Regions from separate parts of the Irregularibacter muris genome, predicted to be linked through region 2. Evidence: riboswitches for the same ligand, from Rfam matches in the RefSeq annotation. Region 2 holds a riboswitch; the other holds the start of a gene.
The links. A riboswitch is a leader RNA that binds a small molecule or an ion and turns the genes downstream of it on or off. The one in region 2 is predicted to bind lysine.
Positions count from the first base shown of each region.

Region 1 (16,333 bases), on a different contig from region 2:
TAGGGGCATGCTTACGACGTATTTTTCTTATTATATGCAGGAAAGATTGATAACACAAAGTAGAGGATGATCATGAAAGTACGTATCAAAAAAGAAAAGGATAAAAGAATTGTCAGTTGGAGAATAGGAACTAATTTTATAGGGAAAGGAGTCATTATTGATTAATGGCTCCTTTCCCTATGTGTACCATAGAGAAGAACTTGGTGGTAAAGAATCATAATGAATTAGTGGCTATGTTTTAATGATTTTATTTTGGCTATGGCGATGGCCATTGAAGTCAGTATTGTTATAAATAATAAAACAACAATTTGTAGATTTATTTTTTCCGTAACTAAGAGTTCATATCCCCATGAGGCAGGAAAAATCATACCAATGTATTGCATTGCCTTAGGAAGCATATCGCTAGGGAACATAATTCCCGACAGCATAACCGATGGTAAGAATACCAATTGAGAAAACATAGTAAGCTTTGATGCATTTTTTATAAAAAGTCCCAGTAATGTGCCGATACAAAGACTTGCGGAGATAAACAGGGATAAAAAGCCGAAATATAATAAAGTATTTTGGGGCAATTCAGCTTGAAATACGAGGGGTGCTGTAAGATATATAACCATGCTCATCATCATTAGGTGAATAAAAGCGGAGATATAATTGCTTACTGTAGCGACCCAAAGAGGAATACCGCCCACCCTATAGGATTTTTTAATATCGCTGGCATAAATCTCAACAAGGGGATGGGGGGTGCCAATCATTGCCCCCATTGTTACTCCAAATACAGTCATGGATTGTATTAGGGTTTTATGGGCATCTGGTATGATTGATGTAAAAATATTTCCCATGAAAAAGAAGAATAATAGGGGGACAAGATAGTATGTGACTACAATGTCTTTGTTCCTGAAATCCAGCTTCCACTGAAGCATTGCATGATATAAAAAAGCATTCATTCTTTAACCCTCCTTGCAATATCCATAAACCGTTTTTCTAGATTATCCTGTTGTGTTTTAATATCTAAAATGGATACCGATTGAGCGATGGCAAGCTGTGAAATCTCCACTAAACAATCGGCAAGATTTTCTGTTTTAAATAAGGAGTAATTTTCTTGTGTCCCCATATAAGTACAACTATTGAGTTTTTCAATCACAATATCTGATGAAAAACTAACCTGTAGTAGATTTATTCTGTGTTTGCTTAAAATCAACTCCTGGGTTGTGCCAATAAAGGCAATTTCGCCATCCTTGAGTATGGCAATACCATCACAGAGTTGCTCTACTTCCGTCATATCATGACTTGCCAGTAAAATGGTTTTGCCCTGGTCTTTTAGACAGTTTATTTCTTCATGGAGTTGGACTCTAGCCTCTACATCAAGTCCCGCTGTTGGCTCATCAAGGAAAAGAATATCAGGATTTCCAATCATAGAAAGGGCTAGGTGCAATCGACGTTTTTGTCCCGTTGACAACTCTTTGTATTGTTTGTTTTTTAGTTGGTCAATACCCAGTCTGTTTAAATATTCGGCATCCACCTTACAGCCATTCCACTTTGAAAAAAGTCGAATAGCTTCTATAACCTTGATATTTCCTTGTAATGAGGAGGATTGAAGCTGAACACCTATCTTTCCCTTTATTTGTATTTCTCCTTCATCGTAGCACCGTATGCCTTCCAATATTTCAAGTGTTGTTGTTTTTCCTGCCCCGTTTACGCCAAGTAAAGCAAAGCTCTCTCCTTGATTGACTGAAAAAGATATGCCCTTGAGTACGGTATTTGTACCATAGCTTTTTTGAAGATTTTTTACAGTGATCGCTTTCATTTTACTCCTCCATTTCTGGTGTGGAAATATCTTGTTGAGCGAAGTAGTAAGACAATGCCTGTTCAATATAATCATCTATCTCTTGCTGTTTTGCTGCCATTTCCTTATCCCAATGGGTCTTGTCGTTATTGAACTCCATGAGTTTTGGGATAAGGCTCATATCCCCACCGGTAAACTTCATAATCATATCCCACCATTCACTGGCAAGTGCAATACTTTTTGCACTGTTGGGTGGCTCATTTTCTCTTTTGAGCTTCACCCCTTTATCTAAAATATGTTGATAAGAGTCTGCAATTTCCAAACCTAATTCTGGTTGAGTGGTGAAGTGCTCCTTGATATGGTTTGAAATGGTGTCGTCAAATAGTTTCCACACCCAGTATTTCTTATTCCCTGATTTTAACAGCATTACAATATCAGCATATTTATCAAAATCAACCTGCTCAATTTTTAAAACCTCATTATGCAAAGCTTTGATTGATTTTAATGCAGACTCCAATGAATGAATTTGCTGTTGCACCAATTCCCCTTGTCTTTCTAAGATATTTGCCACCTCTTCGGGGCTATCCAATTTAAAAAGCATATTTTTAATCTCCTTCAAAGAAAAACCAAGATATTTAAAGGAAAGAATCTGGTGTAGCTTTACAATATCTTTTTTAGAATAGAGCCTTCGACCACCTTCACTGGTAGAAGAAGGCTTTAACAATCCTTCTTTATCATAATATTGCAGGGTACGCACTGTAATATCCATTGCTTTTGCAAGTTCACCTACGGTAAACAAATCTTTTTTCTTTGAGGAAATCATTTCCACCACCTCCAACTATAGTATAGTATATTACGTAACGTCATAAACAAGTATTTTTTAAAAAAATATAAAATTTCGGTAATTCTACAACAACTACTTAAATATTCATAAAAAATTAAGTCTCAATTAAGAGCAGATAGGTAACAATGCTTAGATGGATATGCAAATAGAAGGCATCAGGTCTCTAAATAAAATTTAATTATAGTATTTAAGTACCTAATATAGATTTGTATTGTAGGAGGATTGAGAAGATGACAGTACCTAAAATAAAGGGATAATTGTAAGTCTTTTGATTGGGATAGGGCTTGAGCACATAACAAAATTGTGAAGAGTATAAAATAAGGGGGGAATAATAAAATCTTTTATTATTCCCCCCTTATTTTATACTCTTGCAGGATCTCTATGATAGACAAATTCTCCATCTATCATAGTTTTCTCAACTTTAATGTTTTTTATCTTAGACGCTTCCACAGTAAATATGTCTGTATCCAATACAATTAAGTCAGCCACATAGCCTGGTTTTAATCTTCCTTTAAACTCCTCTTTAAACTCATTAAAGGCGCTACCCATTGTATAAATATCGATAACATCTTCAAGCTCCATTTTCTCATTGGGAAGGAAGCCATCTGTAGGGGTTCCATCTATTCTTTGTCTTGTTACCGCACAATAAATATTAGGGAAGGGGTTACAATCCTCTACGGGAGAATCTGTTCCAAAACTTAGTGGTGCTCCTAATTTATGCAAAGTATTACAGGCATAAGAAGTACGAGCTAAATCTTTTCCAACCCGATCTTCAACAATTTGAATATCATAGTCTAAGAAAATAGGTTGGAACATAATAGGAATATTTAATTTAGCAATTCTCTGTAATTGATCCCTTCTAGTAATTTGACAGTGGACAATTCCGTGGCGAAGGGGATTAAGGCCATTGTTCATGGTCTTCTCATAGGCATTTATAACGCTTTCTATAGCGCCATCTCCAATAGCGTGTGTGACTACTCTTATTCCATTTTCTGTTGCTAGATCACATAACTCCTGTAATTGCTCATCACTTAGGGCTGCCACACCTTTAACGCCAGAGGCATCTTTGTAGTCATCTAGCATTAGAGCAGTTCTAGCTCCTAAAGAACCGTCTTTAAATAACTTTAATGCACCTTTAGACAAGAATTTCTCATCATATTGTCCTGTTTTGTGTTCTGTTTGTAAGTAAGCTTTGAAATCATTTATATCTTGAAAATTAAATTGGTGACTGTATCTTAATTTGGTTTTTTTGTTATCATAAATATTATGAATGATTCTAAACATAGTTTCAAAGTGGCTATTCATTATGTCACATGATTGTACAGAGGTTATTCCAACACTTAAAGCATAGTGAGCAGCTTTTAAAAACTCTTCCTCCCTATCATTATCATTTTTTTCAGAAAGAAGGGATTGGATTAGGCCAATAGCATTTTCGTTAAATATACCATTTGGCTTTCCATCACTTCCAAGTTCAATAGTACCACCGTCTACAGTCGTCTTTTCGTCTACGCCTACGATTTCTAAGGCCTTACTATTTCCAACTGAAACGTGACCACATACTCGATTAAATACAATGGGAATTTCTGTAGATATTTTATCTAAATCAAATTTATTTAATAGACGTTTTTCACCAGAAGTGAAATAGTCTTGATTCCATCCCCTTCCATTTAAAACTGTTATTTCTGGGTTTTGGGCTATGAAATTTTTACCCAGCTGGATAATTCCATCTATTGATCGAGCAGATGTTAGATTACAGGAAGTCATAGCGTCGCCCACCGTGGTAATGTGTAAATGACTATCATTAAAGCCCGGCAAGACTGTTTTACCTTGAAGGTCTATAATATGATCCGCTTTATTTTGCAAGATTTCTTCATTACTACCCACTTGTTTAATAATACCATCTTCAATAAAAATTGCCTCTTGGAAGTTATTTTTCTCAATATAAATTTTAGCATTTTGTAAAATAGTTTTCATAAAATCATCTCCTATAAGATTTGTCTAGCTTTATTTCTTTTCCCAAAATAAATATAAAACAATGAACCAATGGCAGGAACAGATAATCCAATAAGTGAAGTTTGTGGGTCTTCCATAAAGGTATTCATCATTAATCCTATAAATATTAGGGTTGTTAAAATAACAGTAATAGGATATCCAATTACTTTATAAGGTCTTTCTGCCCCTGGGAATTTTTTTCTATAAATCATAACAGCATATACTCCCAAAGTATTAAATAACATGCCGGAAAATACAACTAAAGAAGTTAACTGATCTAAATTTCTTAATAGAACCAAGGCGATAGAGAGTATGCATTGAACAATTAATGGAGCATAAGGCACTTTATGTACAGGATGTAATTTTTTAAAGCTGTCAAAGAAATGACCTTCTTGGCTCATTGCATAATACATTCTTGGGAAAGCTAGGATGCAGCCATTTAAAGATCCAAACATAGCAATCACCATTCCTATTATCACTAGTGTACTACCGGATCTACCTAATAATCTTTCCGCTGCATAAGTTCCTAAGTAGTATTCATTGTTTGCGATTAAGCTTTCAATTTCAGCAAAGGGGAGAACTCTATATATAGAATAGTTAAATAATGTATATAATGCGGTTATAGAAACTATAGAAATAATAATAGCGAGGGGTAGATTTCTCTTGGGATTTTTTACTTCCTCAGCTACAGTGTTTAAATTAGTCCATCCTTCGTAAGCCCATAAACTTGCAACTACTGCAAAGGCGATCATACTTATAATGCCGCCAAAGCTTGTAGAACCAGTCTTTGGAGTAAAGCTTAAATCGGGAGATACCCTACCCAACAAAAGTCCTAAAACCATGATGATGCCTATAGGTATAAGCTTTGCGATCATAGATAGGTTTTGTAGTTTAGAACCAAATTTAACGCCATAATAATTGACAATAGTCAATCCTATAATCAAACCTATAGCAATAATTTTAATAGTCCACTCTCCCATAGGGATAAGGCCAGTTAAGGCACTAGGAAGAGCAATGGCTAAAGCGGCAATAGAACCAGGACCACCTATTAGCCAGCTGTTAAATCCACCTAGAAAGCCAATTATAGGTGAATATGCTTTGCTTAAATATACGGTAAGTCCACCGGCACTAGGATCGGAGGCCCCTAGTTCTGCATAGCAAATGCCTCCTAATAAAGAAACTATTCCTCCAATAATCCAGCTTAGTAATGCTAATCCTAAGCTCATACGGGTTCTTACTAATACATAGGAACCTAAGTAGAATATTCCTGATCCTACCATTATTCCACCTAGAATACTAACTCCGCCAAATAGACTAATTTCTTTTTTAAAACTAGAATCTCTAGAATGTGATGCTTTAGCGGATTGATTTGTGTTGGTGAATGGATCTACTCTGTTCGCGATACTCATTTGGTCTATCCCCTTTCATAAAATTCTAAATTTAAGTAATAAAAAAACACCTAACAAGGATGTCAGGTGCGATTTTGCATAGAGCAAGGCAAAGACATTCCTCTCCTTTCCGACCCAGTGTGAGATAGCACAACATCAAAGTATCGGGCAAATACAATGATGACAGTCCTGCATCTATTGAATGCAGACCCAGCATCAGATTTTGGGATCTAATGCTTCGGCGGCGACTCCTTTCTCTATATGTCATAGGTTTCCGACCTCGATATAGATACTATTAGCAACCGCGCCTCTACCCCACCCACAAAAAGGATGAGGATTTTTATGGAATTTTTATTAAGAGCTATGATAACATAGCCAGAATATTTTGTCAAATAAAATATTGTATTGAGTATATTCATATGGATGGTGGTCTACATACTGATTTTGTAGCATGTTATTATTTATTTTTGCTCCGAATAATAAATAATGATAAAATAAATAAACATATAGAAATAAAAGACGGAGTTGAAAGTATTTTTGTAGTGGAGAGGAGAGAATTATGAACATAGGAATAATAGGTCCTCCAGATTCTGGACAAAAAATAGCTGAAATTATGGAGAAAAATTTTCCCCAATTAACTCCTAGAATATATGATGTAAGTAAAATAGAAGAAGCTTATTTAAAGGTTCGATATGCTGAGGGAGAATGTCAAGGATTAATATTTACAGGGGTAGGGGTATACTCTAAGATAATAGCAAAACTCGATCCTTCCCTTCCTTATGTATATATTCCATTTTTGGCCTCTAGTATTATGAAATCTCTTTGGGCTCTAAAGGAAAAATTTCCAGATTGTAAATCCTTTTCCATAGATACTGTAGAGGCCTCAGAGGTGGAGGATGCTCTTGAAGAGTTACACTTAAAGGATATGGAAATCCATTCGATGGAATATCATCCTCTCTATCCTGAACAAAAGTATGTAGACTTTCATATCAATATGCAGGAAAGTAAAAAAGTAGATGTCTCTATTATAGGCTTGGGATGGGTATATGAGGAAATGCACAAGAGAGGCTATCCTATAGTAAGATTATACTCTACAAAAAGTTCTATAAAAAATACCATTAGTGACTTATGCTATAAAATAAAGGCCGTTGAAGTGAAAGAATCCACTATAGCTGTACAACTTTTAAATATAAGAAGCCAACAAGATATGTCCCAATATAAGATATTAGAAACCAATTCTATATTGCAAAATAGTCTAGTGGGATATCTCAAGGAAGTCCAGGGAAGTATTTTCAGCCAACAATGGAATCAATATATCATATTCTCCAATAGAGGAGCTATTGAAAACATTCAAAATCTAGACATCCTCAAGAAAACCCTAGATTATTTAGAGAAGAAAAATATCATCGTACATGTAGGGATAGGACTAGGTAGAACGGCACACGAAAGTGAGATAAATGCTAGAAAAGCCCTAGAAATTGCCCTAAAGGAAGAAGAAAGTTGTATTTTTAAAATAGATGGCAAGAAAGTGGAAGGGCCATTATTACTAGAAAGGGAACTGAGCTATGATTTTGTAATGGATCCTTCAGAGATAGAAGAGATGGCAAAGTTAATAGATTTAAATCCCTTATATATAAAAAAAATTCAAGCCCTAAAGAAAAAACATGCTAAAGATACATTTACTAGCGAAGAATTAGGGAAGCATCTCAATGTAAGCACGAGGACCGCCAATAGAATTATCAAAAAAATAATCGATAATGATTGTGGAGAAGTAGTGGGCCTAGAAACAAATAATCCTGTAGGTAGGCCTAAGCAAATTATTAAAATAGATTTTGGATTACATTAACATATGTATTTTCATTAAGATTCCTTTTTAAGGAATCTTTTTTGTTTTTTATTAAACAAGTTATCGTTGACAGATTTTAATCCTTTTCATATAATAAGACTGCAGCTAATTAAAGACAACCAAAAGACATGTCTATAATATGAAATAGGTTGAAAGAAAGGGGTGAACCTATCTAAGAGAAAGGGGAGAATCAATATATCGTTGGCAATAAGCATTATTTTCTGTTATTTTAATGATTTTTAATTATAGAACGAACGGGTTTAATTTATTTACAAATAGAAAAGTTGGTTTTATTAGCAAGGGATCAAGCTTTTCTATTTCACTGAAGGGACCATAGCCGCCTTTCTGTGAAAACCAATTTTACTTAGGAGGAGAAGATTTTGGAGAAAAAGTTAAGTGTTTTAAAAGATTACAAATTGCATTTAGTTGCCCTAGTTGTAAGTATAATAGCTGAATTGATCGGACCCAAAAATATCCTTGTAGGGGATATAACAATCGTCTTATCCCCATTGATTTGGTCAATGCTTATTGTTTTTGCTATATATATGATAAAACCTCTTAAATTAGTTACGGAAAAAAATGCCTCAACCGCTAACTATATGATGGGTGTAGGGTTAGCATTATTAATAGCAAAATTAGGAGTTACCAGTGGTTCTTCTATGGAAGAAATCAAGCAGGCAGGACTGGCTTTAGTCCTACAAAACTTTGGGAACTTAGGGACAATACTATTGGCCTTACCCTTAGCTCTTCTTATAGGAATGAAACGTGAAGCTGTAGGCATGAGTCATTCCCTAAGTAGAGAAGCTAATGTGGGGTTAATACAGGATACCTATGGTGGAGAGTCAGCGGAATTTAGAGGGGTTATGGCCGTATATATCGTTGGTACATTACTTGGACCAATTGTAATGAGTGTCTTGGCATCCATATCTATTGCTACTGGAATTGTTAGCCCACTAGGTGCATCTATGGGGGTAGGAGCTGGAAGTGCATCAATGATGACGGCAGGTTTAGGTTCACTTATAGAGATGTATCCAGAACTAGAAGCTCAGATGACTGCATTTGCTGGACTGAGCAACTTAATTTCAAGTGTCATTGCACTTCCTTTAGGAGTATTCTTAGGATTGCCTTTAACTGAATTCCTATATGATAAACTATCAAGAATAATGAAAAGAAGAGGTGAATAGAAATGGAGAAACTTAGAGAAGATTTCAGCAATATAGTCGGTGCATTACTGCTGAGCATGCTATTTTCTATTGTATGTAATCGAGTAGGTTATGATACAGGGATCATTAAATCATTGCCAGGATTGTTGATTTTAGTAGCGATATCCCTAGCGGGTTATGTATTGTCCTATATTGTTCCTATAAAGAAGATTACAGCAGTATTGTGGGTATCATTGATTGCTATATTCCTTTCATCACCAATTTCACCTGTTTCTGAGCAAGTTATATTTCATGTGGGAAATGTTTCTTTGATGTCAGTGGTAACCCCCATTTTAGCCTATGCAGGGGTCTTAGTAGGTAAAGATTGGGGGAAATTCAGACAACTTGGATTGAAAGCTATAATTATATCCATAGTTGTAATGGCAGGTACATTCTTAGTTTCGAGTTTATTGGGAGATTTCTTCATGAAGATTTTTGGCTAGATGATCAAAGGTTTACTACACTATTTTTAAAAGAGGAGGAGTTTTTGTGAATAGTAAGGAATTAAAAGAAAAGATTATTAAAGCAATAGAGGAGAATAAAGATCTTATCATAAAGACAAGTAGAGAGATTTACTCTACACCAGAGTATGGTTATAAAGAATTTCAATCAACCAAGGCAACGGTTAAATTCCTAAAGGATCTTGGGTTAGAAGTAGAAGAAAATATAGCGGTTACAGGATGCAAGACAGTGATGAAGGGGGGGAAACCAGGGCCAAATATAGCGATATTGGGAGAGCTAGATGCAATTTCATGTGCTACACACAAGGATGCAGTGGAAACAGGAGCAGTACATGCATGTGGACATAATCATCAAGTAGCTGGAATGTTGGGAGCCGCTTTAGGCCTAGCGAAAAGCGGAATACTACAGGAATTAGCAGGAAATGTTTCGATAATCGCAACTCCTTCAGAGGAGTTTGTTGAATTAGAATATAGGGCGAAGTTAAGAGAAGAAGGTAAGATTACCTATTTTGGTGGGAAGCAAGAGCTAATCAAAAAGGGTTATTTCGATGATGTAGACATGGCAATGATGTTTCACTCTTCAGATATGGGAGAGAAAGATGCATTAGTAGGACCGGTAAGTAATGGTTTTATAGGTAAAAAAGTTAGATTCATAGGCAAAGAATCCCATGCAGGATCTGCACCAGAAGAGGGAATCAATGCTTTAAACGCAGCAATGCTGGCTATGAATAATATTCACGCCCAAAGGGAGACCTTTAAGGATTCGGATAGAGTAAGGGTTCATCCGATCATTACCAAGGGTGGAAATATAGTAAACTCCGTTCCTGATGATGTACAAATGGAATCCTATGTTAGGGCAAGGACAATAGAAGGAATGATTGATTCAAATAATAAGGTAGACAGAGCTTTAAAAGCAGGTGCTATGGCAGTAGGAGCTAAGGTTGAAATTACAAACATTCCAGGATATCTTCCAGTCTTAAATTATCCAGAGTTTAATGAATTGTTCAAAAATAACTTACTTTTCATGGGGATGCCTGAAGAGAAAATAATAAAGGGTGGAGATTTTACAGGATCCTTTGATCTAGGAGATGTATCTCATTTAATGCCAACTATTCACCCTATGATAGGGGGAGTAAAGGGAAATCTTCATACAAGAGATTTCCAAGTTATCGATGAAGATTTAGCCTATGTACTACCCGCTAAGGCCATGGCCTTAACGATTGTAGATTTATTATACAAGGATGCATCTACTGCAAAGAATATATTGGATAACTTTAAACCTGCAATGACCAAAAAAGAGTATTTAGATTTTATGGAAAGTGTAGATAAAGTAGAATCCTTCGAGGGATAAACGAGTGACATACTCCCACCGCTTAAAGAAGTGAGGGACATTTTGCAATTTGATAAAAATAAACTCGATGAAGCAGTATTGACACTTCTCTAAAACTATATTATGATTATATTTGTTTTATAAAACAGCCGAATCTTTGCTACCGAGTAAAGATCTTAAGGTGTTCTGGAACATTCCGTTAGGTCTTAGAAGGAATGTTGCGGGGCGCTTTTTGTTTTAAAGGAGGTATTTTATCATGGAAAAATCTATTTTGAAAAATTTTACAAAATATGTAAGTTTGAATGTTCTTGGAATGATAGGACTTTCTTGTTATATTCTAGCGGATACCTTTTTTATATCAAAGGCATTGGGAGCAACAGGTATTGCAGCGCTTAATTTTTCTATTCCCGTTTACAGTGTAATGCATGGTATAGGACTAATGATTGGAATTGGGGGAGCTACAAGATATAGCATAGTAAAGTCTCAACATCAAGACCAAAGAGCCAATAGCATCTTTAGCCATTGTATGGGATTAGGTCTTCTTATAGGAATGCTATTTGTCCTCATTGGTATCATTGGCCCAAAATTTTTAGCGGTAGTTTTAGGGGCAGATGCAACTACCTTACCTCTGACAAAAACCTATTTAACCACCATGTTATGCTTTGCACCATTTTTTATTATCAATAATGTCGTACTTGCTTTTGTACGCAATGACCATAATCCCAATCTACCTATGATTGCCATGTTAGTGGGGAGCTTTTCCAATATTATCTTGGACTATATCTTTATGTTTCCTCTTAAAATGGGCATGTTTGGTGCTGCCTTTGCAACGGGACTTGCACCCATTATTAGCATAAGTGTATTGAGTATTCATTTTATAAAGGGTGAGAATAACTTTAAATTTGTCCGAAGTAAAGTATATTGGTCTTCCATTTGGGACATTTTCAGCCTAGGATTATCTTCCTTTATTACTGAGGTTTCCTCTGCTGTTGTTCTTATCACCTTTAACCTAGTTATTTTAAATTTAGAGGGCAATTTAGGGGTTGCCTCCTATGGCATTATTGCCAATATAGCCCTTGTAGGAATTTCAATATTTACGGGAATTGCCCAGGGTATTCAGCCCCTAATTAGCAAAGCTTATGGAATGAGCAATAATACCGTATTGGAAAAAATAATTAAGTTTGCCCTAGTTACCTCATTGGTAATAGCCGTAGCCATATATTTCGGTGTCTTTTTTACTTCTGATGGTATTATCAGAATTTTTAATAGTGAACAAAACTTAAAGATTGCACAACTTACAAAAACAGGACTTAGGATTTACTTTATAGGCTTCTTCTTTGCAGGGATTAATATTATTATAAGTACCTATTTAAGTGCTATAGAGCAGGCAAGAAATGCATTTATTATTTCTATTTTAAGGGGATGTGTGGTTATTGTTCCCTCAGTTCTTTTGTTAAGTAGATTATGGGAAATGACTGGCATATGGTTGGCATTTGTTTTTACAGAATTAATTGTGACCATGATTGCCATTCCTATAGCAAATTCAAATAAAGAGGTAGAAATAGGAGACAAGAGGGCAGGTACCTTAGCCCATATCACTATAAAAAGTTGATCACCTGATATTCAGGTGATCAATTTTTTACTTGGGCAACAAAAGCATCTGCTGTGAGGATAATTCTGATGAAGTTATCAAAACATAAAAGGGTGGAATTGCTTAGTAAAAAGATATTTGAATGCCCAACTGGTAGGAGGATGCTACTTTAATGATTTTTGTGGTACACTATTAATAATGTAACCAGTACAACCAATTAATGTAATTAGACTATATAGATATTGAGGGATAGAAATGAAGAAAAATAAGCGCGTTATAGTGGTAGGGGGAGGAGCAGCGGGCATGATGGCTGCTATTTCTGCAAAAAGACTAGGTGCTGACGTCACAATATTAGAGAAAAATCCACGGGTAGGTAAAAAAATACTAGCTACAGGAAATGGCCGATGTAATTTCACCAATATAAATACCAATATCACTTGTTATAATGGCAATAATCCAAAATTCTCCTATAGTGCATTATCAAACTTTACAATAGATGACACCATTCATTTTTTTGAAAAATTAGGAATTTCCCATAAAGTAGAGGGACTGGGCAAGGTTTTTCCTAGGTCTGATCAGGCTTCTAGTATCCTTGATGTTCTTTTATATGAATTAAACGGGCTGGGAGTTAGTATTATTTGTGATGCTAATGTAGAAGATATCACTAAGAAAAAAGATAAATTTATCATTAGATTGGAAAATGGCATAAAACATTCCGGCGATAGGGTGATCATAACTACAGGGGGCAAAGCCATGCCCTCTAGTGGTTCTGACGGTAAGGGGTATGATTTAGCAAGGAAGTTTGGACATACTATTAGGGATGTTTTTCCTGCCCTTGTGCAATTAATGTTGGAGGGTTCATTTTTCAAGCGAATTACTGGGGTTAAATTTATAGGGACAGCAGAGCTCATTCACAAAAATAAATCCCTTATGAAAGATAGGGGAGATATCCTCTTTACCAATTATGGAATATCCGGTCCACCTATATTGCAGTTAAGTAGAAAAGCAGGAGAGCTATTAAATAAAGGCAAAGAAGCCTATTTGAAGGTAGTCATCATGGATACCATGTCAAAAGATGAGCTAAGGAAGCTTATGACCAAGCGATTTCAAGTAGGAGCCAAAAAGTCCATTGACTTTAGCCTTGTGGGGCTAATAAATAAAAAACTAATACCCATAGTATTACAGGAAGCTAATATTGAAGACATAAAGCGCCCCGTAGCCAATTTGTCCAATAAAGAAAAAGAAAGAATCATCGACATTCTAAGTGATTGGCGATTTAAGATTACAGGAACAAAAAGTTGGACCAGTGCACAGGTAACCGCAGGCGGTGTGGATACCAAAGAAATTAATCAAAATACCATGGAATCCAAGTTGGTGCAAGGAATCTTTTTTGCTGGTGAGATCATGGATATCGATGGTATGTGTGGGGGTTTTAATCTCCAGTGGGCTTGGTCATCGGGATTTACAGCCGGACAAGGGGCTGCACTATAGTTTTCAATGAATAATAGGAGATGATTTGATGATTCGGATTTCAAACGTGAAGATGGGATTGGATAAAGTTGTAAATTCTGATACAGAAAAGCAAGCCTTAGAAAGCATAATCCTCTCGAAATTAAAAATTAGTAAAAAAGAATTAGGTAGTTTTAAAATATTTAAGAAATCTATTGATGCTCGAAAAAAAAATAAAATTATTTTCGTATACACAGTTGATGTTAATCTTCATTATGAAGAATCTATACTTAGGAAATACGGCTCTAAAGAAATCACACAAACTCCAGATTTGTCCTATAAATGGGGGGGATTAGGAACAGAGGATATGACCCACAGGCCTGTAGTAATAGGTTTGGGCCCAGCGGGTCTTTTTGCTGGATTAATCCTGGCGAAGAAGGGTTATAACCCCATCATTCTTGAAAGAGGAGAAGATGTGGACAACAGAACCTCTAAGATCAATAAATTCTGGAAGCAACATCAATTGGACATTGAAAGCAATGTACAATTTGGTGAAGGGGGTGCAGGGACATTTTCCGACGGAAAGCTCACGACACAAATCAACGATAAAAGATGTCGTATGATATTAGAGGAATTTATAGAGATGGGGGCCCCAGAAAAAATATTATATGAGAGTAAACCTCATATAGGAACCGATATACTTAAAAGTGTAGTTAAAAACATAAGGGAAGAAATTATTGCCCATGGTGGAGAGGTGAGATTTACAGCTAAAGTAACCGATCTTATTATAAAAGATGGGAATATAGATGCCCTCATCATTAATGATAATGAAAAGCTCTCCTGTCAGGTGGTTTTGCTAGCAATTGGTCATAGTGCGCGGGACACTTTTGAGATGCTGCATAATAAAGGTATGGTTATGACCCAGAAACCTTTTTCCATAGGTGTTCGCATTGAGCACCCTCAAGATATGCTGGATAAAGCACAATACGGTGAATTTGCCAAGCATCCGGGATTGGGAGCTGCTGATTATAAACTTTCCTATCATTCCAAAAAAAATGGAAGGTCAGCCTATACATTTTGTATGTGTCCGGGAGGATATGTAGTGGCTGCTGCCTCAGAGGAAAGAGGCATTGTAACTAATGGTATGAGTGAATATAAAAGGGATGGGGCAAATGCCAATTCAGCGCTGCTAGTAGGGGTTAAACCATCAGATTTTCAAAGTGATCATCCTTTGGCAGGTATTGATTTTCAGAGGAAGTGGGAAGGCCTAGCTTTTAAGATTGGTGGAGAAAATTATCGAGCTCCAGCTCAGTTGACGGGGGATTTTCTTGCCAATCGACCTAGCAATAAATGGGGGAGTGTGCAGCCTACCTATAAACCAGGGGTTACTTTTGCCCAGCTAAAAGATTGCTTACCTGATTATGTGATAGAAACACTTAAAGAAGCCATCATGCATTTTAATACAAAAATCAAAGGCTTTGCCATGCCAGATAGTATTTTAACAGGGGTTGAAACGAGAAGTTCTTCGCCCATTAGAATAAATCGAGATGAAGATTATCTATCCAATATAGGGGGTATCTACCCTGTGGGAGAAGGAGCAGGATATGCTGGTGGAATAATGTCCTCTGCAGTTGATGGATTTAAAATAGCAGAAAAAATTATGGAAAAATATGCGCCTCTAAAGCAGAAGTAAAACCCATGACCTATTTCACCATAGGAGAGCATCCTATGACTTCGGTACCTCCTGTTCTATGAACTACTTAAGACACTAGGCTATAGAGAAGGATTGTCATAGGTGTGTGGATCTTTGGAGGAAAACTATGATATCATTAAAGGTAAATCATCAGAATAGAGGGGTGCTTGCATGCAAAATATCCTTTTGATTTTATTGTTACAATTGGTCTATGTGCCTATCTTGACCTTGCGAACAATATTTCTTGTAAAAAACATGACCTTGATTGCCGCTGCTTTTGGCTTCATAGAGTCATTAATCTATGTATTTGGCTTATCCCTTGTGTTTAATGGGGAACAAGAAACAGTGGCACTAATTGTCTATGCTCTAGGGTTTGGTATAGGGATGATGATCGGAGGAGCCATTGAAAATAAGCTTGCCATTGGATATAACAATCTTATGGTAAATTTAATGGAAAAAAATATGGAATTGATTAACTATCTAAGAAATGAAGGTTTTGGTGTGACGGTATATGAGGGAGAAGGGCGAGATAGTAAACGGTATCGACTAGATATTCTTACCAAAAGGAGCAGAGAAGAGGAGCTTATACAGATTATAGAAGAATATGAACCCAAAGCCTTTATTATTTCCTATGAGGCACGAAGATTTAAGGGTGGGTTTTTAGTGAATTCCATGAAAAAAATGAAAAGCAAAAATGAATAAAAGTGAGGATTGCTATTGTCCCTATCCTATAAGATCTCCCTATGTAGAAATA
Region 1 covers NZ_JANKAS010000014.1:20,238-36,570, forward strand. The annotation lists gene NSA47_RS12665 (ABC transporter permease) at 225-944, opposite strand; gene NSA47_RS12670 (ABC transporter ATP-binding protein) at 941-1,804, opposite strand; gene NSA47_RS12675 (MerR family transcriptional regulator) at 1,806-2,606, opposite strand; gene NSA47_RS12680 (amidohydrolase) at 2,988-4,601, opposite strand; gene NSA47_RS12685 (APC family permease) at 4,613-6,028, opposite strand; lysine riboswitch at 6,146-6,328, opposite strand; gene NSA47_RS12690 (HTH domain-containing protein) at 6,567-7,853, shown strand; gene NSA47_RS12695 (DUF3100 domain-containing protein) at 8,234-9,037, shown strand; gene NSA47_RS12700 (hypothetical protein) at 9,040-9,498, shown strand; gene NSA47_RS12705 (amidohydrolase) at 9,545-10,867, shown strand; gene NSA47_RS12710 (MATE family efflux transporter) at 11,103-12,458, shown strand; gene NSA47_RS12715 (BaiN/RdsA family NAD(P)/FAD-dependent oxidoreductase) at 12,693-13,928, shown strand; gene NSA47_RS12720 (NAD(P)/FAD-dependent oxidoreductase) at 13,957-15,579, shown strand; gene NSA47_RS12725 (DUF5698 domain-containing protein) at 15,751-16,281, shown strand.
Region 1: another riboswitch for lysine. It lies ahead of NSA47_RS12685 (APC family permease); the one in region 2 lies ahead of NSA47_RS06115 (transporter substrate-binding domain-containing protein).

Region 2 (16,333 bases):
CTCTACATTTTTCTAGAATGATAGGGTCAGCGTTCATATTTACAGCATCATTATTAAATAAGCCAATATCAGAATCCATGCCCAATTTCATCACATATTCCTTTATGTGTCGAGAGGCTCTTTCGATATCATTGGAGGCTCCAGTGGTGATATTATCTAGCCCAAAGATGAGTTCCTCAGCAGCCCTTCCAGCTAGAAGAACTTTAATATCCTTTAGAATATTTTGCTTAGTCCTATATAATCGATCCTCTGGAATGCTTAAATTAAATCCGCCATATCCCTTTGTACTAGGAATAATGGTTACTTTGCTAATCGTATTTTTAGGAAGTAAAAGCTTGGTAGCTAGAGCATGTCCGCTTTCGTGATAAGCGGTAATCTCCATATCCTCTTTATGGATAGAACTCCTATCTTTCTTTTCAGATCCTGCTACCACGGTATAAAAGGCTTGGTTTAAATGCCTTTGATAAATTTCAGTGCTGTTTTCATTCGCGGCTAAAATAGCCGCTTCATTGGCCAAACTCTCTAGCATTGCCCCACTAAAATAGACAGTATCCCTAGCCAGTTGATCTAGGTCCACATGGTTATTTAAAGGCTTATTTTGCACGTGTAAACCTAAAATTCTACGACGGGCATTGACATCAGGGAGTCCCACCTCAATTAGACGGTCAAATCTTCCTGGGCGAAGTAAAGCCTCATCTAAAGTATCCACTCGATTGGTAGCCGCCACTACCACAATACCTAAATTGGTACTAAAGCCGGACATCTCTGTTAAAAGGGCATTTAGGGTTTGATCTCGCTCGCTATTGCCTTGGTCAGGATTGTCCGCTCTTTTTTTCCCGATAGCATCTATTTCATCAATAAAAATAACGGCTTTTTGAGATTTCTTTGCCTTCTTAAACAATTGGCGAATCCTGCTGGCTCCTACCCCCACATACATCTGTATAAAATCTGAACCTGATACAGCATAAAAGGGAACTCCTGATTCTCCTGCTATTGCCTTTGCTATCAGGGTCTTTCCAGTGCCGGGAGGTCCATAAAGCATGATTCCCCTGGGCATCTTTGCACCAAGCTTTGAATATTTTTCTGGATCTTTAATAAAGTCAATAATATCCTTCACCATATCCTTTGCCTCATCATTGCCAGCTACATGATCAAAGGTGTAGCTGGTTTCATCCTTAGTTTCGGTACCATTAGCATTGACCAATTCCATTTTATCCTTGCTTCTTTCCTTCTGTAATAAAAATACAGCAAATACAGCTACTCCTACCCAAAGAAATACTTGCAAGAGCATATTGGGATTTACTTTACTTTTTGTAACGGTAGCTTCATTTAATAAGAAATACTCTTTCATGGATTCACTTTGAGGATTAGGCACTTGAAATACAGATTTGTCCTTCATTTTCACATCTAGAAAGGCATCATTTCTTATGGTTATTTCCTGAACTTTACCTTCCTCTAAATGAGAAACAAAAGTAGTATAATTCATATCCTTAGGTTTAGGTTGAAAATGCTGATAACCTGCTATAGAAATCAATAATACCACTAATATAGAAACTGCTATGAAAATATAGCTTTTCTTCATAATTACCCCCCTATTATTGTAGCCTTCATCTGCGGCTAATCATTATCATACAATATCTATTGTAATACATTATGTAAACCAAAACAATGATTTTATAGAAAACTATTGTACAGAATATATTCCCTATTTTCAAGATTATAGGAGTATGGAACAGAGCCAAGTAGGAAGGTAGATTTTTATTGATTTTTGCTTTGTAGATAATGGGGGAGGGAGAATAAATGGTATAATGATTTTAATTATATATTCCAGCGGGGGATTCAATGAAATAATCTTAGGAGGGATATTTTATGAGGGAGTATTATTTAGCATACGAGGAAAGGTATAAAAAAGTACATAGTGAGGGTTTCACGTGGTTTTCAGATATTCCAACACCAGAGTTATTAGAGTGGGTTGAATTCAATAATATTCCAATGGATGATGAGATTTGTGAAGTTGGATGTGGAGAAGGAAGAGACGCTTTATATTTAAGTAGTGAAGGCTACAAGGTAACAGCAGTTGATGCCTCGGAATCGGCAATCCTTAAATGTAAGGAACTGTCTAAAAAGAAAGGCGTAGTTGTGAATTGGAAGGTTGCCGATGCATTGTTTTTAAACAAGATGATTAAAAAGCAGTATAAGTGGGTGTATTCCATTGCTACATTGCACATGCTTGTTGAAGATAATGACCGCAATAAATTCTTAGATTCACTATTTAATATCCTTCAGCCAAAGGGGAAACTACTGCTTGTCAGTATGGGGGATGGAGAATCAGAGAAAAGGTCAGACACTTCTACAGCCTTTGAATTGCAAGAAAGATCCAATAATGTAGAGGGCAAAAAAATAATGGTTGCAGGTACTTCCTATCGAGGAGTAAATTGGGAATACCATAAGCATGAATTAGAAAGAGCAGGCTTCCAAATTGAGAAAGCAATAAATACTGAAAATCACGAATATGGCAATTGTATGACTGTTTATTTAAGTCGTGATTGATATGGCGTAATTTTCATTTTTCACAAAAGCAGAACACCTTCGGGAGATTTATAGGGATTTCATTTTATTTTTTAAAAGAATTGGAGGAAAAATATGTTTGAAGTTAGAAGAATTAAGCCAGAAATGACTTATACTATTAGACACCGTATTCTACGTCCACATCAGGCAATGGAAGACTGTAAATACGATACAGATAACCAAGATAGTGCATTTCATGTGGGAGCATTTTATCAGGGAAAACTGATAAGTGTGGCATCCTTTTGTGTTGAAAAGCATCACGATTTTCCTATTGAAAAGCAATATCGATTAAGAGCAATGGCCACCCTTGAAGACTTTCGAAAGTTAGGATCGGGAAGGGCATTAGTTAACCATGGGGAAAATTTATTAAAAGAACAGGGCATTGACTTTTTATGGTGCAAAGGAAGAACCACTGTGCAAGGATATTATAGTAAATTAGGTTTTAAAGCACACGGTGAAGTATTCGATTATCCGCCTATTGGCCCCCATATCATTATGTATAAGAAATTAAGCTTGAGCAAAGAAAACTGTTGAAAAAATATGCCTTGCATATTAAGGTAGTGGGCAGTCTTTATTTACCCTGTAGGAAAATGAATTGATATTTTTTATATTGTATGAAAATCGTCAATGTGAATAGGGCAGAAAATAGATTACAATCAGAGAGGACTATTTATGAAATACAAACCAAAATCAACAAAAATGCTTTTCTTATTTCTTTTCATCCTAGGAATAATAACATTTTTACTATGGCAAAATAATGCCATTGGGATAACAAATTATGAAGTTGCCAATCCCAAAATCCCTAAGGCTTTTCAGGGCTATAAAATTGTACACATTTCAGATTTGCACAATAAGGATTTTAAAGGAAAACTAAAGAAGAAGGTTAGGAAAATTAATCCCGATATTATCCTCATCACGGGAGATCTAATAGATAGAAGAAATACTAGAGTAGATATAGCCCTAGACTTTGCAAAGCAGATGGTGGACATCGCTCCCACATACTTTGTTTCTGGTAACCATGAAGAGTGGTCGGATCGATATCAAGAGCTAAGGGAAGGATTGGAAAAGGTGGGAGTACATCTTATGGATGACTCCTATAGGGTGTTAAGTCGAGAGAAAGAGAAGATTGGCCTTATGGGGATTGCCGATCCTGCTATTGGATTAAAGGAAGGGGAGTACCCTAAAGAAGAGAGCAGAGAGTATTTTCAAGAGGGTCTTACAAAACTTTTGGAAAAGAGCAATACCAATTTTCACATTTTGCTTTCCCATCGTCCGGAACAGTTTGAAGTCTATAGAGATAATAATATAGACTTAGTTTTTAGTGGACATGCCCATGGAGGACAAATTCGAATTCCCTTCGTTGGAGGCCTAGTTGCACCCAATCAGGGGTTATTTCCCAAATATACAAAGGGCATATATCATGAAAAGATTACCTCCATGGTGGTCAGCCGGGGACTAGGCAATAGTCTTTTTCCCCTTAGAGTGTTGAATCCTCCGGAAGTAATAGTGGTTACTCTGCATAACCAATAAAAAGCAAAGTAGGACAGAAAATCAATTTAGACATTTTTGCACATTTAGACAGTTATTGTACAAAAATATTTCATCGCTATTTTTATATCCCTTGGTGTTAGAGCATTATGGAATGTTAAACTTTTGGCATGATGCTTGCATTATATATTGTTAAATATAATACAAGGAGGCAATGCTATGAGCAGAAATCCAAGGGAAATGTTAAACGAGTTTGTAGGAGGATTAGACCAAGTAGGAGAAGAATCACCAGAATTTGTAGGGAGTTTTATGGGACTTTTGGGGGCAGCCTACCAAGAGGGAGCTCTATCTGTTAAGGTAAAAGAATTAATGAGTGTTGCCATAGGAGCCTATAATCGGTGTGAATATTGTATTGTTTATCATGTGTATAAGGCTTTTGAAGCAGGAGCTACCAAAGAAGAAATTATGGAAGCTGCTCAAGTAGCTGTGGCCTTTGGTGGTGGACCTTCCATGGCCTTTACTGTGTCCTTAGTAAAGGAAAGTATTGCAGAGTTTGAAAAGGATTTCCAATAGGGTACAATAAAAATATCAAAACAAACAATAGGAGGGATTTACATGGGTGTACATACGTTAAAGGCAAAAGTTAAACGGGTAAGTGGTTTGGAGGTAGAAGGAGAATCTAGAGGTTTTAAGGTAATTATGGATGAACCTATAGATGAAGGTGGCACTGATAAGGGCATGAATCCTATGGAAATGATTTTATGTGGGCTTGGAGGGTGTCAAACCATAGTCGCTTCTGCCTTTGCCGAATCCCAGGGCATTGACTTACAAGATTTTTGGGTTGAAATTGAAGGAGATCTTGATGTTGAAGGTTTTATGGGGCTTTCTGATGTAAGACCAGGATACCAAGAAATAAGATATACTATGCATATAAAGAGCAGTTCTCCAGAGGATAAAGTGAGAGAATTTGCGAAATTCATCGACTCTAGATGCCCTGTAGGGGATAGTCTAAAAAATACTGTTAATTTTGTAGAAACCGATGTGATTATTTCAAAATAAAAAGGGCTAAAGCCCTTTTTATTTTGAAATAGGAAAGTTGGTCTTGCTGGCAGGGACTAAACTTTTCTATATTCTTATCATGACGATAGTGGTTTTTCGATAATTATTTTTAAGAGATATGGGAGGAAAGTTCATGGAGTATAAAATAGATATGCCACAGATATCAGCTAAAATAAAAGAAGGTACAGTCAGAAAGTTGTACAAGAAAAAAGGGGATACTTTAAATTTAGGAGATGAAATAGTAGACATCACAGCAGGCAAGCTTAATCATACCATCATTTCAGAATATCAAGGGAAAGTTATAGATGTTTTGGTAGAAGAAGGTCAAAAATTGCCTATAGGTCAAGTCATTATCCTCGTAGAGGGAGAGAAAATTCAAGAAGAAGTTACTACATCTAATAAGGAAGAGAAACTTGGGCATGCAAAGGATTCCTCTAAAATAAAAAGAGAAAACCTAGAAACAGATATTGCAATACTTGGTGGAGGCCCCGGAGGATATGTAGCAGCCATAATGGCTTCCCAAAGAGGAGCAAAGGTAGTATTGGTTGAGAAAGAAAAGCTAGGGGGTACCTGCCTAAACCAAGGTTGCATTCCTACCAAGGCTCTAGTAAGAGCTTCAGAAGTTTATAAAACAGTAAAAAATGCTAAGGAGTTTGGTATAAATGTAGGGAGTACATCTTTAAATTACAAAAAGGTGAAGGAAAGAAAGGATCAAGTGGTAAAGCAGTTGGTATCTGGTATAGAGCATCTTATGGAACACAACAAAATCACTGTAGTAAAGGCCGAGGGGAAATTTAAGGATAAACATACTGTGGAATATAAGGGAAGCCATGCAGAAGGGATGATAAAGGCTGATCATATCATTATCGCCACGGGTTCAAAGCCAGGTTTGATTCCTATACCAGGAGCGGATAGCAAGAATGTCATGAACAGCAACGATTTTTTAAATATGGAAAGTTTACCCTCCAGCATGACCATTATTGGTGGTGGAGTGATAGGCATGGAGGTGGCTTTTATTCTCAATAACATGGGGGTTAAAGTAAATGTTGTAGAAATGATGGATAGAATTCTTCCTATGTGCGATGGAGATATTTCCCAAGAATTACAATCCATAGCTAAGGCAGAGGGCATTCATCTTTACACCTCCTCAAAGGTGACAAAAATCTTAGAACTGGATAATGGAGACAGTGTGGTAGTACTGGAACAAGAGGGAAAGGAAAAGGCTATATATTCCCACAAGGTATTTATATCCATTGGAAGAAGTCTAAATGTAGATAATATAGGCCTAGAAGAAGTGGGCATAGAATATAGTCCAAAGGGAATTGCTGTAAATGAACATTTGCAAACCAACATTCCCAATATCTATGCCATAGGGGATGTCAATGGGAAAATATTATTGGCCCATGTTGCCTCCCATCAAGGAATAGTAGCCGTTGAAAATATTTTAGGCAGGGAGGTTTCTACAGAGGATATCATTCCTGCAGGCATTTTTACTGATCCTGAAATTGCCTATGTGGGACTGACGGAGGAAGAAGTAAAGGCTAAAAATATCAAATATAAAGTTTCCAAATTCCCCTTTGGAGCCAATGGTAAGGCCCTATCCTATGGGGCAACAGAGGGTTTTGTTAAATTAATGTGTGAGGAGAAAACACAGAAATTATTAGGAGCTCATATTATAGGGGTGCATGCCACTGATCTTATTCCCCAATTGACCTTGGCCATTAGAAAAGGATTGACTGCTGAGGATATTGCTCAGACAGTCCATGCCCATCCCACAACGGCAGAAACCATTATGGAAGCAGCCCATGATCTTATGGGGCTACCTCTACACCATATGGGGTAGTATGTTATAATAAGAGCAAAAGCTTGTATGGAGGAATTATGGAAAAGTCATATTTAGTCAATATAAAGGTTAGGGACTGTGTGGATAAAAATTTTATCATGGTGGATCAGTATACAACCTTAGGGGAACTAAACCATGCATTACTTAATCATCGGGTGAGGGAAGCTGTAATCTCTGATGATCAAGAAAACTTAATGGGTATAGTCACCACTACTGACTTGACTAAGGGATATGCTAGGGGTCTACAGGATGACAATTTTACTTATGAAGTGATGAGCAAAAACCTTGTGACGGTTTCCCCTCAAGAGGATTTATTAGAGGTTAGAAGTTATTTAAGAAAATTAGGAGTGGGGAGAGCCCCAGTTGTAGATAAGGGAAAAATGATAGGGATGTTGACCACCATATCCATATGTGATGGTTTTTCCCAAAGATTAGATAGTGCGGTGGACTTTTTACATTCCATATTTAATGAAATGGATTATGGGGTCATCATCAGTGACAGTCAGGGGAAAATTCAGTATTTTAATTACAAAATCCAAGAGATATTTGCTCTAGAGCATAATTTACTTGATGGCCCCATAGGAAACCTACTAGATGGGGAAACCTATGGAAGAAGCAAAGAGAATGAAATCATTTTTGAAATAGAAAACCAAATGTTCACCTTGCATACCTCTGAGTTTGATATGGAGCGGAAAACCTATTTTTTGACAACCCTAAAGGATATTACAAAAACCAAAGAGCTTATACAAGAATTGGATAGGACCAAGAATAAACTAATCTATCTTGAAGATAAACTGCAAAGGATAAAGCAGGATAAGGTAAGTTTTGGCGCAATTAAAACCTCCAGTAGAAAGATGGAAAATGTGATTTCCATATGTAAAAGAGTAGCAAAAACCTCGGCGACTATACTCCTCTGTGGTGAAAGTGGCACAGGGAAGGAAGTTTTTGCCGATGCTATATACGAGAGCAGCCTTATCAGCCATAAACCCTTTATTAAGGTGAATTGTGGGGCTATTCCTTACAATCTGTGTGAAAGTGAATTTTTTGGATATGAAAAGGGGGCCTTCACGGGGGCAAGCAAGGAAGGAAAAATGGGTCTATTTGAGACAGCGAATCAAGGGACCATCTTCTTAGACGAGATAGGAGAACTTCATCTAGATATGCAAGCAAAACTTTTAAGGGTATTGCAGGAGCATTCCTTTTATAGGGTAGGGGGGACAAAACCTGTGCATATCCAGGTTAGGGTGATTGCCGCTACCAATAAAGATTTAAAAGAGATGGTAAAGGAAGGGAGCTTTAGAAAGGACCTATATTATAGATTAAATGTGATAAACATCAATCTACCTTCTTTACAGGAGAGAAGAGAAGATATTATTCCCTTAGCCAAGGATTTTCTTCATATGTATTCAAAGGAATATGATGTGGATATAAAGGCTATCCAGCCCAAGGTTATAGAATATCTCACCCATTATAGCTGGCCTGGCAATATAAGAGAACTCAAAAATGTCATGGAACGACTGGTTATTTTATCAGAGGAGGGCATTATCAAGGAAAAATTCCTGCCGGAAAGTGTGATTAATAGTCCCCAAGAGAATAATATTTTAGGAATAGAGGACGAAAAAGAACTTATCCAACGGGCAATTAAAAAATATAAATATAAAACTAAGGTAGCTGAGGCACTGAACATGCCTAGAAGTACCCTATATTATAAAATGAAAGCCTATAATATTGATTTGTAATAATAAATAGACAAAGAGTAGAACAACTTTTTGCCTTTTCTTGAGGAAAAGATTTGGAGAACAAGTTTTGTCATAAATAATAAGGACTTTCCCAATAAACAAGGAAGATAATATAATATAAATCATAATAGATAAGAAAGGTGTAATTTGGTTCCAATGAAGAAAAGAGAGAAAAGTGCCCAATATATGCAACAATACCAAGAAATTTTCCAGTGTCCTATTTGCATGGCAGATATGAAGATTGTAGACTTAAAGAGTTTAATATGCACAAATAATCATACCTTTGACGTAACGAAACAGGGATATATCAATCTGCTAAATAGCTCTTCAAAAACCAAATACAATAAAAAATTATTTGAATCCCGTAAAAGTATAGTAGATAGTGGATTATTTGTGCCCCTGCATGAAAGGATTAGTCAATTGATAGCCAATGGGGTAGGGGGAGAGGAAAGGATAAACATTTTAGACGCAGGTTGCGGAGAAGGCAGCCATCTTGCCTATATAAAAGACAATATAGATAAGAAGTTATCTACCGATGTGTTAGGTGTAGGTATTGATATCGCTAAGGAAGGAATTGTTGTGGCAGCCAGAAACCATATGGATTTTCTTTGGACGGTGGGGGATTTAGCCAAAACTCCCTTTCAGGAGAAGTGCTTTGATATTGTTTTGAATATTTTATCTCCTGCTAATTATGGGGAATTTAAAAGACTACTAAAAGACAATAGTATGGTGGTAAAAATCATACCCCAAAGGGAGTATTTAAAAGAATTACGGGAGATCATTTTAGAAGAATCTAGGGAAGAATCTTATAATAATGAGAGCATAGTAAAAAAATTTAAAGAAAATTTTAGGATTATGGAGAGGCACCCCTTAAGCTATATCTTCCCCTTAGATAAGTCCCTAATTCCGGAATTAATCCTTATGACTCCCCTATCGTGGAGTATAAAAGAAGAGAGTCTACAGGAATATTTAAAAACAGATTTAGACCACATTACTATTGATTTTGATATATTGATAGGTAAACCTTAAGAAAAAAATGAAAAAAAGAATAGATTTTGTTTACCCTCTACGATTAGAGTTTTCTCTAATTGTAGAGATTTTTTTTGTGATGAAAGGGACTTAGAAGGTTTACCATCTTTACCTTCTAAGTCCCTTTCATAAATTTTAGGGGAACAAAAAATTGTTGACAATTTGAGACTCATATTATAAAGTATAGTAAGTTGGTAGGAATACATGGAATTAAAGTGATGAAGGAAGGGGGAGAAGGATGATTCAATTGCTTGATGTCAGTAAAACCTTTGAGAGTAAGGCGGGAAAGGTACATGCTCTAAAGCATGTGAATATGACCATTGAAGAGGGAGATGTTTTTGGGGTTATTGGATTTAGTGGTGCCGGCAAATCCACCTTAATTCGTCTAGTAAATGGATTAGAAAAGCCTACTAATGGAAGGGTGTTTGTAAAGGGGCAGGAAATGGGAGAACTCCCTAAATCTCATCTTAGAAAGATGAGGAAGGAAATCGGTATGGTTTTTCAACAATTTAATCTCCTAAACGCTAAGACAGTTTATGCGAATGTTGCTATGCCCTTAGTTTTAGATAAGATACCAAAGCAAGATATCCAAAAACGTGTGATGCGATTATTAGAATATGTAGGATTGGAAGATAAAGCAGATGCATACCCCAATGAATTGTCTGGGGGGCAAAAGCAAAGAGTGGGAATTGCAAGGGCACTGGCTACAAACCCAAGCATTTTATTATGCGATGAGGCTACTAGTGCTTTAGATCCTAAAACCACTTTATCTATTCTAGAATTATTAAAAAAGATTAATCATGAATTGAATATCACTATTTTAATCATTACCCATGAAATGAATGTCATTAAGAATATCTGCAACAAAGTGGCTGTTATGGAAGATGGAGCAGTTATCGAGGAGGGAAAGGTCATTGATGTTTTCGGAAATCCTCAAAAGGAAGTGACAAAGGATTTTGTGAAAACAGTTATTGACGATACTCTTCCAGAGGGAATGATGAAAAAATTAAAAAGGGATAGGTCCAATAGCTCGATTCTAAGGCTAAAAACCATAGGTGATTATGGAAAAAACGCTCTATTATCGGAGATCAACAAGGAATTTGATATTACTACCCATATTCTATTTGCCAGTGTAAGCGAATTAAGGGAAAATACGTTGAGTATTGTGATTGTGGAAATAGAGGGAACACCTATTGAGAGAGAAAGAGCTCTTGCTCATATTCAATCAAAGGGAATACTCTATGAAAGGATGGAACTATGATGGGATTTAAAGATTTATTGGGAATTACTCCAGACAAACTAATTTTATCCATTCAGCAAAGCATCTATATGATAGGAATAGCCTTGCTTATTGGTGCCCTCATAGGAATTCCCCTAGGAATACTATTGGTTCTTACAAAAAAGGATGGCCTATTGAAAAATACGCTATTATTTTTTGTTTTGAATAATGTAATTAATATCATCCGCTCTATACCCTTTGTGATATTACTTATATTTATCATGCCAATGACCCGAGCTTTAATGGGTACGACCATAGGTTCCAACGCGGCTATTGTGCCCCTTGTGGCCTATATCAGTCCCTATATAGCTAGATTGGTAGAAAATTCCTTGCTAGAGGTAGACAAAGGGATTATAGAAGCAGCGGAAGCTATGGGAGCAACTACATTTCAAATCATATGGTATTTTTTATTGCCAGAGGCTTTAGGATCCTTGATATTGGCCCTAACCACAGGAACTATTGGCTTAATAGGTGCTTCTGCAATGGCAGGGATTATAGGGGGAGGGGGAGTAGGAGATTTAGCATTGACCTACGGATATCAAAGAATGAATACTCCCCTTATGGTTGTTACGGTGATTATTTTGGTCGTTTTTGTACAAATTATTCAAAGCCTTGGAAATTACTATTCAAGGAAGATTAGAAAAAACTAGGAGGGAAAACATGAAAACAATAAAGAAATCATTTATTCTATTAATGTCTTTAGTTTTACTATTGGGGATTATTACAGGGTGTGGACAAAAAACAGAAACAACAGCGGATAAGGATCAAGCCACAAAAAAAGAAATTACAGTGGGAGTATCCCAGGGTCCTTATAATGTTTTATTCGATGAGGCGGTAAAACCCATCTTGGAAAAACAGGGATATACAGTAAAATCAGTAGAGTTCCAAGACTTACTCCAATCTGAAATTGCTCTTAATAACAATGAGATAGATTTTAATGTGGCTCAACATACTGCCTATGCAGAAAATTTCAATGAAGCCCATGATGGTCGTTTAGTCGCTATTACCCCAATTCCCACTGTACCAGCAGGGATATTTTCGGCCACCAATACATCTGTTGACCAGATTGAAGAAGGTGACAAAATAGCTATTCCCAATGATGCTTCCAATGCAGCTAGAGCATATGCTTTACTACAAAAAGCTGGGTGGATTAGCTTAAAAGAAGATGTTGAATTATTAACAGCCAGTGTAGATGATGTAATTGAAAATCCTTATAACCTTGAATTTGTAGAAATGGAATCTTTAAATATACCCAGAGCTTTACAGGATTTTGATTTTGCTGTTATTACGGGTTCCATTGTCTATAATGCAAAAATAGATACATCCACAGTATTATTGCAAGAAGATATTTTAAAACATCTAGAACTCGTGGTGGTTGTAAATGAAGAGGATAAAGATACCCAGTGGGCAAAGGATATTGTAGAGGCCTATCATTCAGATGAGTTTAAGAAATACATGGAGGAAAATAATTCCGATAACTTTTGGTATGTACCGGATGAGTTGAAATAATAGAGAGTATTTTATAAAAATAAACCCAATGTAAAAGAGGGAAAAGAAAAAATGAAAAAGTGGTTTAGTCATTTTTTAAAAAAATTAGAACAGGCCAATAAAGAAAATTTTGGGAGTGAAAGAATGGACTGTTGTGCAGTCAATCAAAAGAGTAACCATGATAGAAATACAAATAAAGGGAAACAAACCAAGGATAGAAATTTTCAATAAAAGAAAAGTTCTCTATTCTCTTGCAAAAAACATTTGACAAAATAAAACAAATGTGCTAGTATAAGTCACAATAAATAAAATATTGAAATCCTCATCCTTCTGGGTGAGGTAGAGGCGCGGTATCTATGAGTATCTATATCGAGGTTGGAAGCCAATGACCTATAGAGAAAGGAGCCACCGCCGAAGTGTCAGACACCAAAATCTGATGCTGGGTCTATATCGAATAGGTATAGGACTGACGTCATGGTATTTGCTCAGTACTTTGATGTTGTGCTATCTCACATTGAGCCAGGAAGGAGGAGAGAGGATACCTAGCTTTGCTATAGGCATATCATCACCTAACAAATCCTGTTAGGTGTTTTTTATTTTTAAGGGATGATTATTCGAATAAAGATTAAGGAGAGAATGTAAAATGAAAAAAAGATTATGGGTATTGACCACTATAGTATTATTGGCCATGACAATATTTGCAGGCTGTGGCTCTAGTCCAGCAGATACTTCGGAAGCAGGAAATGAAGCCAGTGATGATGTTTTTAGAGTCGGACTGGAAGCAGGATATGCACCCTTTAACTGGACACAAATCGATGATTCCAACGGAGGAGTACAAATTGAAGGCAGTGCAGAATATGCAGGGGGATATGATGTAGAAATAGCGAAAAAGATTGCAGAGGGATTAGGAAAGGAATTAGTCATTATAAAGACCGAATGGGATGGATTGACTCCTGCATTAACTTCTGGAAAAATTGATGCCATTGTTGCAGGGATGTCTCCTACAGCAAAGAGAGCAGAAACCGTTGATTTTTCCGATACTTATTACAAATCAGATTTGGTCATGGTTGTGAAAAAGGGAGGAGCTTATGAAGGTGCTACTTCTCTAAAGGATTTCAAAGGAGCAAAGATCACTGCTCAATTAAATACTTTTCATTATTCCGTTATTGATCAAATTGAAGGCGTCATACAGGAGACAGCTATGGATAATTTTCCTGCCATGAGAGTGGCCCTAGAATCTGGTATGATCGATGGATATGTATCCGAACGTCCAGAGGGAGTCAGTGCAACCGCTGCCAATGAAAACTTTGCTATGGTAGAATTTACAGATGGATTTAAAACCTCTGATGAGGATACGGCCATTGCTGTAGGTCTCCCCAAGGGAAGCACTTTAACTGAAAAAATAAATGAAATATTAGCAACCATTTCAGAAGATGAACGCACGACCCTTATGGATGAAGCCATTAAAAATCAGCCATCGTCAAATTAAAGAAGCTATAAAATAGAAGGTAAGCCTGAGTATCAGGAAAAGAGATCGAAGATAAGAAAGAGCTATGCCTATTATCAGAGTACTTACCTATAGGAAAAAAATCAGAGAAAAAGAATCTTAGGATGTCCATAGATTTTGTAGAGTTTTAGAGGAGGGACGACATGACTTATGAGTGGTTGGTAAGAATTTTGGCGGATTATTGGCCTATGTTTTTACGAGGAGCTGGAGTGACATTATTTATTTCCATAATTGGTACCATCCTGGGAACAATTATAGGTTTATTAACGGGAGTTATACGTACAATCCCTATGCCGGAAAGAGGAGGGAAAAGAATCTTATTAAAGTTTCTCAATATCCTTCTCAGTGCATATATAGAATTTTTCCGAGGGACTCCAATGATTGTGCAGGCTATGGTGTTTTATTATGGCTCAGCACAGTTCTTAGGTATTCACATGGATAAATTGGGGGCGGCAATTTTTATTGTATCCATTAATACGGGAGCCTATATGGCAGAGATTGTGCGGGGAGGAATTATTTCTGTCGACCGGGGACAATTTGAAGCAGCTCAAGCCATAGGGATGAATCATGTGCAAACCATGAAAAATGTAGTATTACCCCAGGTAATTCGTAATATCTTACCTGCCACCGGTAATGAGTTTGTAGTCAATATTAAAGATACCTCAGTGCTAAATGTCATCTCGGTATCAGAATTATATTTCCAGACTAAATCCATTGCAGGAAATAATTTTAGATATTTTGAAGCATTTTTTATCACAAGTATTATTTATCTTGTGATGACCTTTACTGTGACGAGAATTCTTCGTGGGATTGAAAGAAAGCTGGATGGTCCAGAAAATTATAATCTTATTGGAAATCAAATGCAGGTGCAAAGACCGGAGGATAGATTGCGCAGGGAAAATAAAATGTAGAGAGGAGGGTGACCATGGAAAGAGTAATCGACATACAACATTTAAGTAAGACCTTTGGAAACAACCAAGTTCTGAAGGACATTAATTTCTCAGTGAACAAAGGAGAAGTAGTTTGCGTCATTGGATCCTCAGGATCTGGAAAGTCCACTCTTCTTCGTTGCATCAATCTTTTGGAAAAACCCAGTGGTGGAGCAATTATTTATAATGAAGAAAATATATTAAAGGATGAACATGATATCTATAAATACCGAACAAGGCTTGGCATGGTATTTCAGCAATTTAATTTATTTAATAATCATGATGTATTAAGCAATTGTACCATAGGACAAAGAAAAGTATTGGGTCGCTCTCAGCAAGAGGCAGAAAAAGTTGCCATGAAGTATTTGGAGGTTGTAGGGATGGCTCAATATATCCACGCCAAGCCAAAACAATTATCGGGAGGACAAAAGCAAAGGGTAGCCATCGCTAGGGCACTTTCTATGGAACCAGATGTTATGCTTTTTGATGAACCCACCTCCGCCCTTGATCCTGAAATGGTAGGAGAAGTCCTAAAAGTCATGAAGCAACTTGCCCAAAGCGGTCTTACCATGATGGTAGTCACCCATGAAATGGGCTTTGCCAAAGAGGTGGCGGATCGTGTAGTGTTCATGGATAAGGGAGTTATTGCGGAGGAAGGAAATCCAGAACAAATCTTCAACCATCCAACCCAGGAAAGAACCAAACAATTTTTAAAGCGTATATTAAATAAAGGATAGAGTAATTTATCATACTCTATCCTTTATTTTTATTCAAATAGTTTTAAATACTCTCCATAACCCTCTTTTTCTAGATCTTCCTTTTTTATAAATCGCAAAGAAGCACTATTAATGCAATATCTCATGCCTCCCTTATCCCTTGGCCCATCAGGGAATAGATGCCCCAGATGGGAATTTCCATACTTGCTTCTTACTTCGGTTCTCCTCATGCCATGGCTGGCATCTGATTTCTCTACAATATGCTCATCGTGAATACTTTTATAAAAACTAGGCCATCCACAACCGGCATCATATTTATGCTGGGAACTAAATAGTGGCTCTCCTGATACGATGTCTACATATATTCCCTCTGCCTCAAAATTCCAAAAATCATTATCAAAGGGTCTTTCAGTAAAATCATTTTGGGTAACATCATATTGAAGAGGAGAAAGTTTTTCCTTTAATACTGTTTTATCAGGTTTTTTATATTTCTTATCCATTGGTTTCCTCCATTCTATTGGAAATTTATTGCCTGATTAACCTTATGGAATATTATACCCATTTAGTAGATATTTCAATTATTCATATATTTTCCTATGGAAATGGGTAAAGGGGAATTCATAGGATTTTAAAGGAATTTTAAGAAAGAAAATAGAAGTTAAAGAGAGAATAAGGATTAAAAGCATTC
Region 2 covers NZ_JANKAS010000004.1:90,953-107,285, reverse strand. The annotation lists gene NSA47_RS06180 (ATP-dependent metallopeptidase FtsH/Yme1/Tma family protein) at 1-1,582, opposite strand, end outside; gene NSA47_RS06175 (class I SAM-dependent methyltransferase) at 1,870-2,550, shown strand; gene NSA47_RS06170 (GNAT family N-acetyltransferase) at 2,644-3,102, shown strand; gene NSA47_RS06165 (metallophosphoesterase) at 3,241-4,098, shown strand; gene NSA47_RS06160 (carboxymuconolactone decarboxylase family protein) at 4,276-4,629, shown strand; gene NSA47_RS06155 (OsmC family protein) at 4,672-5,115, shown strand; gene lpdA (dihydrolipoyl dehydrogenase) at 5,249-6,958, shown strand; gene NSA47_RS06145 (sigma-54-dependent Fis family transcriptional regulator) at 6,997-8,697, shown strand; gene NSA47_RS06140 (putative RNA methyltransferase) at 8,854-9,726, shown strand; gene NSA47_RS06135 (methionine ABC transporter ATP-binding protein) at 9,965-10,987, shown strand; gene NSA47_RS06130 (methionine ABC transporter permease) at 10,987-11,655, shown strand; gene NSA47_RS06125 (MetQ/NlpA family ABC transporter substrate-binding protein) at 11,666-12,514, shown strand; gene NSA47_RS06120 (LDCC motif putative metal-binding protein) at 12,566-12,724, shown strand; lysine riboswitch at 12,826-13,008, shown strand; gene NSA47_RS06115 (transporter substrate-binding domain-containing protein) at 13,137-13,982, shown strand; gene NSA47_RS06110 (amino acid ABC transporter permease) at 14,144-14,911, shown strand; gene NSA47_RS06105 (amino acid ABC transporter ATP-binding protein) at 14,926-15,666, shown strand; gene msrB (peptide-methionine (R)-S-oxide reductase MsrB) at 15,696-16,145, opposite strand.